DNA from 2 places in the Desulfobotulus mexicanus genome. Region 1 is predicted to be linked to the other one. Evidence: predicted binding sites of a transcription regulator. Region 1 holds the regulator's gene; the other holds the start of a gene.
The links. Region 1 encodes sigma-54, which starts transcription at its own class of promoters, with help from an activator protein. Its sites were predicted from a motif close to TNTGGCACANTTTCTGCTNT; they were not measured.
Positions count from the first base shown of each region.

Region 2: FIM25_RS00695 (type I polyketide synthase) is a predicted target of sigma-54. The motif match lies at 1,721-1,740, and genes of this name have one in related genera.

Region 1 covers NZ_VDMB01000002.1:200,269-203,387, reverse strand. Annotated here, with positions in the region: gene lptB (LPS export ABC transporter ATP-binding protein) at 1-416, shown strand, start outside; gene rpoN (RNA polymerase factor sigma-54) at 418-1,848, shown strand; gene hpf (ribosome hibernation-promoting factor, HPF/YfiA family) at 1,937-2,506, shown strand; gene FIM25_RS03000 (PTS sugar transporter subunit IIA) at 2,594-3,052, shown strand.
Region 2 covers NZ_VDMB01000001.1:157,945-161,063, reverse strand. Annotated here, with positions in the region: gene FIM25_RS00695 (type I polyketide synthase) at 1-1,606, opposite strand, end outside; gene FIM25_RS00690 (type IV pilus secretin PilQ) at 2,116-3,119, opposite strand, start outside.

The sequences.
Region 1 (3,119 bases):
TTGAAAATCTGGATATGGGTCGTTGGGAACGCAGGCAGAAGGCAGAATCCCTTCTGGATGAACTGGGTATACGTCATCTAGCCCCTCAGATGGCCACGGTTCTCTCCGGGGGAGAAAGAAGACGGCTTGAAATTGCAAGGGTTTTGTGTACAGATCCATCCTTTGTTCTTCTGGATGAACCCTTTGCAGGGGTTGATCCCATGGCTGTCAGTGATATACAGAACATCATTAACTATCTGACCCACCGGGGTATAGGTGTTCTGATTTCTGACCATAACGTACGGGAAACTCTGGGTGTCTGCGATCATGCCTACATCCTGCATTCAGGCAAGGTGGTGGAATCAGGATCGCCTGCTGCCATCGCCGCAAGTCCCGTAGCCCGAAAAACCTACTTAGGAGACGGATTCCGGTTATAAAATGGCCATAGAACTCCGACAACAACTCAAATTGACCCAGCAGCTTGTCATGACGCCCCAGCTACAACAGGCCATCAAGCTGCTTCAGCTCTCCCGCCTTGAGCTGGTGGATGCGATTCAGCAGGAACTGGAACAGAACCCTGCCCTGGAAGAACGCATGGAGGCTCCGGATACAGAGACACCGGAAGTCAACGAAACACCTGCCTCGGAAGAGTCACTCCAGGAAATTGAAATCAGCGAAAAGGTGAGTGCAGAAACTGACTGGGACAGCTACCTTGATGAATACAGCAGTACGGGCCGGGTGCATTTTGAATCCGAGGAGAGGGAGGCCCCCCGTTATGAAAACTTCATATCTGGAAAAGAAACCCTGCATGAGCATCTCTTCTGGCAGCTTTCCATGACAGGAGCAGACATCCGGATTCAGCAGCTTGCAGGTCTTATCATCGGCAATATCAATACCGATGGTTATCTGGACACGGGCATTGAAGATATCATGAAGGTCAGCGACTGTTCTGAAAAAAAAGTGACTGAGGCCCTCAGGCTTGTGCAGTCCTTTGACCCTCCGGGGATAGCTGCCAGAAACCTTCAGGAATGCCTGCTGCTGCAGATCAAACGTCTTGGCATTGCATCGGATGTGGTGGAAAAAATCATATCCCAGCATTTAAAACACCTTGAAAATAAAAATTTCAAGGCCATCGCCAAAAGCCTGAAGCTGACCATTGAAACCGTTATCGCTGCCGTTTCCGTTATCCGGTCCTTAGAACCCAAACCCGGCAGGGAATACCACAATGAGGCACCCGTTTATATCACGCCGGACATCTATGTTTACAAACATGGCAATGACTTTCTCATCAGCCTGAATGATGACGGCTTGCCAAGGCTGCACATTAACCCCTATTATAAAAAAGCCATGAGAACAGGGGAAAAGGTTACAGGAGAAACAAAAGAATATCTTCAGGAAAAAATGCGTTCCGCCTCCTGGCTGATCAAAAGCATACAGCAGAGACAAAAAACCATTTACAATGTGATGGAAAGTATTGTCCGCTTCCAGAAGGATTTTTTTGAAAAGGGTATAGCCCACCTCAAACCCATGGTTTTACGGGATGTGGCTCAGGACATACAGATGCATGAATCCACCATCAGCCGGGTCACCACCAATAAGTACGCCTATACACCCCAGGGACTTTTTGAACTCAAATATTTTTTCAACAGCTCCATCAACCGGGTGGAAGGCGAGGCCATGGCATCCGCCAGTGTCCTTGATAAAATCAAGCAGCTGGTGGAAAGCGAAGACCCGCAAAAACCTTACAGCGATCTTAAACTTGCAGAAATCCTGGAAAAAGAACATAACATAGACATAGCCAGAAGAACCATTGCCAAATACAGGGAAATATTAAAAATTCTTCCGTCCAGCAAACGCAGACAGTACTGATCTATTCCAGTCCGGGAGCCTTCACTTTCCGTCCGCTCTATGAAAATGAAATGGCTTTCATCCATCACACCATGAAGGAGGAACACCCATGAAGACATCCGTAACCTTCAAGAACATCGAACCCTCCGAAGCACTGAAAAATTACGCCACCAGTAAGCTTTCCAAACTGGACAAGCATTTTGACGGCCCAGCCGAAGCCCAGGTGGTTATGTCTGTGGAAAAAATCCGCCATATTGTGGATGTGCGCATCACCTGTGACCGCCTGAATCTTCAGGCCACGGAAGAAACAGAGAATATGTATGCAGCCCTGGATCTGGTGGTGGATAAACTCAAAACCCAGATCCGCAGAACCAAAGAAAAAATCCGTGAAAAGCGTCCTGTTTCCAAAGGCGGTATCAAAGGCGCCGAGGCAGCCATGGCTGTTGCTGAAACCATCCGGGAAGCAGATGAAGATGCTTTGAATCCGGAAACGGCTCCAAAGGCAGGCTTTATCATTGAATCCATGCCCTTCAAACCCATGGATGCCGAAGAAGCTGCCATGCAGCTTGAAATTTCTGAAAAGAATTTTATCGTTTATACCGATGCACGCACAGAGAAGGTCAATGTCGTTTACAGAAGAAAAGACGGAGATCTGGGACTGATTCAGCCCACGGCCTGATGGATTAAAGGCCTGCCTGAGTCGGTAAAAGAGCAGGCCTTTAACCTGCATTCACTCAGGCTTGCAGTGTAACCAAAAGGTAAACAAATGAAACTTCTGGATATTATGACAAGAGACACCATCCTCACCGACCTGCAGGCAAAGGATAAGCCTGCTGTTTTAGAGGAACTGCTTGCTTCCCTCAGCCAGACTTCCGCACCCCCAAAGGAAGTTCTCATGCAGGTACTTCTGGAAAGGGAAATGCTGGGGAGTACGGGCATCGGTGATGGTATTGCCATTCCCCACGGGAAGCTGGACAGCCTTGAAGATATCCTTCTTATCTTTGGTAAAAGCCGCAGGGGCGTTTCCTTTGACGCCATGGACAACCGGCCGGTGCACCTTTTTTTTGTCATCCTGACACCCGGTGCAGCAACGGGTCTGCATCTGAAAATTCTGGCAAGAATTTCCAGACTCCTGCGGGAACCATCCGTAAAAAACAGACTCCGTCAGGCTTCAAGTCCAGAAATGGTTTTAGAAGCCATTGCCCCCATGGATGAAGATTTTTAGTAACTGTTCAGCACAGTTTATTTTGAACTGTCAATGCTGTAATTACAACAGCTTCGTACTGTTGCAA
Region 2 (3,119 bases), on a different contig from region 1:
CCACCTGAATGCCTATCTTAAGACCCCTTTGGCAAAGGCCTGCTGCCATACCGGAGATGAAATGGGAGGCGGCTTCCGTGGAAATGCCCCCTGCATACACAAGGGTTTTTTCCTGCAATGCAGCGTCATCCAGCTGAGACAAAAGCTCCGTGCCCATTTCCCAGAGCACAAGACTTGTGAGGGAGCCCACATGCCCGCCGCACTCCGTACCTTCCAGAATGAAACGGGACACCCCGCCGACAAGGGCATTTTCCAGCATGCGGGTGGCGGGGGTATGCAGGTAGGTGCGGATACCGGAGGCTTCCAGCTCCCGCACCTGGGCGGGGCTTCCCCCTGCAATGAGGGCAAAGGGAATGTTGAATTTGCGGGTAAGATCCATGTGCTCGGGAAGGCGGCGGTTGAAGGCCTCAATGCCGATGAGCCCCGCACCGCAGGGAATGCCCTTTTCCGAAGCCTTTTCCAGCATAGTTTCCGCCAAGGGAACAGGCAGGCTGCCCATGGCAAAAAAGGGAAGGCCTCCGGCCTCTGCCACCTTCTCGGCAAAGTCCACGTTATCACTGATGTTGGCCATGGGGCCCTGCATGATGGGGTACCTCACCCCGTGCTCTTTTGCCAGGGGACTTCCGGCCCGTAAGGGGTCGGCCGTTTCTAAAACGGCAAGGCTTTTTCTCACTTCCTCAAAAAGCCCGTGGATCATGGCTTCCACACCCTCGCCCCTGCGAAGGAAATGCCTTGCGAACACGGCATCCTGACCCAGATAGAAAAGACTCTGCACACTTTCCGCAGCCCCATCGGAAAGATCGGCCATTTTTTCCTTCAGGGTTTCAGAAAGGATGCGGGCTTCTTCGCTTTTTTGATCCGCACCCAGCACAAAGCGGGGCTCCAGCTTTTTCAGATCCTGGGCCACACGGGTGCCGAGCCTTGCAAAAAAACGGTAACGGGAGCCTTCCGGGCCTTCCAGCAGCAGGGTGTCGAGATCCTCAATGCCGTTCAAAAGCTTGCGGAAATTCTCCCCAAGGGGGGATTCCCGGCAGAGCCAGAGCTGGGCATCCAGCACAAGGCCGCTGGCTCCTGCACTGAAAAACCCCGCTGCCGTGTGCATGCCCACACCCCCGTGGATGAAAAGGGGAAGATCACTTGTCTCAAGATATTCCTGCATGAGAATGAGGGCCGTGTGCCGGGAAACGGAACCTCCGGCCTCAAGTCCCTTCAGTACCAGCCCATGGATGCCCATGCGGGAAAGCTCTGGGCCATGGCCCGTGTGTTTCAGCTCCAGAAGGCGCTTGACGGGCCAAGCTTTCAAATCCAGATTATTTAGGGCATCTTCAAAATCATAGGAAAAAATGAGGGCTTCCAGATATCGGGGGGGATTTTTTTTAAGCTTTTCCAGAAGGTCTTTTCGGGAAAGGGGAACCCGGATGGCAAAGAGGATATTTTTTTCATCCAGCGTCCTGCCTGCCTCCAGAATAGTTTCTGTGTCCATGAACTCCGCATCCAGAACCGGAAGGACCCCTGCCCTGTGCAGGCTTTCCATGTAGCGGAGGTTGAAAACTTTCTGGGGCAGACAGGCAAGCAGGGGAAGGCGGCAATCCAGTATTCTCTGCATGGGCTTTTTTTCTCCTTTTATGGCGGGGCCTTAAAATATTGTAAGACCCGGGTCTTGCGGAAGGATGGGTAAAAATAAGGGCATCCCTGTTCACGGGGAACCGAAACAGGGCCTTTAGCAGGATGTGTGCCAGAGGGGAAAAAGGCAGAGATAGCAGACGGGAAATTAGCCTTAAGAATCTTAAATAAAAAGGAGTATTAGAAATAGGCAAGAACATAGAGTATACGGCTGAGCTTTTAAGACATTATGCATTTGATGCTCAAAAACGAGCAAAAATTGAACAAATCCTTGTTACATGGTGCAGCAACATCTAACCCGCCATAGCCTGCACAATATTAACGCTTAAAAGATTGAGACTTTCAAACAAAGAAGGGGAAAAACCTTCAAGGTTTATCCCCTCCTATATAAAAAACTAATTTTTATATACAAAAATCTAAATTCTATGTTTAATCAAGCTAAAATGACAACTACGCCGACACAAAAGCAAATACGATAATAGCCTTAAACTTTCATTGCATTGAATTTTCCAACTGCACAATCCTCGGGGTTAAAAAAATAAGAAGTTCATCTTTACGCTCGCTCCTGTCCGCACTCTTAAAAAGCCACCCTAAAAGGGGGATTCTGTGAAAAAAAGGAATTCTATTTTGGGAAAAACTGGTCGAAGTCTGAACCACGCCACCAATAACAATAGTATCCCCATCATTAACCAGAAGCTCTGTTTGAACCTCTTTTGTCTGAAGAGCCCAGCCATCGGATGTAGGCATATAAAGATCATCTTTCAAAATTTTTATAGCCATGGCAACACGATTATCAGCAGTTACATGGGGTGTTACCTCAAGTTCCAGATTGATATCCTTAAACTCCGTTACAGGATTTCCGTCTTTATCAACGCTTTGATAAGGATACTGAAAACCCTGTTTGATGGTAGCCTTTTTATTATCCAAGGTAACAATACGGGGAGAAGAGACTATTTTTGTCTCACCTCTTTGCTCACTTAGATTCAAACGGGCATTCAGAGCCAATTGCGTTCCCGCAATTCGGGCAAAATGCAAACCTATGCTTCCTGTTCCCGTAGGGGTATTCATGGAAACATTGTATCCATACTTTCCGCCGATCTCTTTCCTGTTAATTGTCGCATAGTCACTGCCATCAACGCTACCACGACTGCTTCCCTGCCATTCCGCCCCTAAAGCCCTGGCAAATGAATCACTGGCCTCCACTATTCTGGCTTCTATAACAACCTGGGGGGTAATTTTATCGATTTTTTCAATAATCGTTCTTGCACTGGCAATGACTTCCGCCGTATCCCTTATTATCAACTGATTGTTACGGTTGTCTGCACTGACACGCCCTCTTTCCGTAAGAACATTCTGGATATGGGGGATAATCTCGGAAGATACATTGGAATAATTAATGAGAATATATTCCGTCACAAGGGGAGCCAAATCACTCTCCCTCTGCTCATTTTCCTGCCTTGCCCTGAGAACCTCCTGCCTGAGGCTTTCTTCCCTGC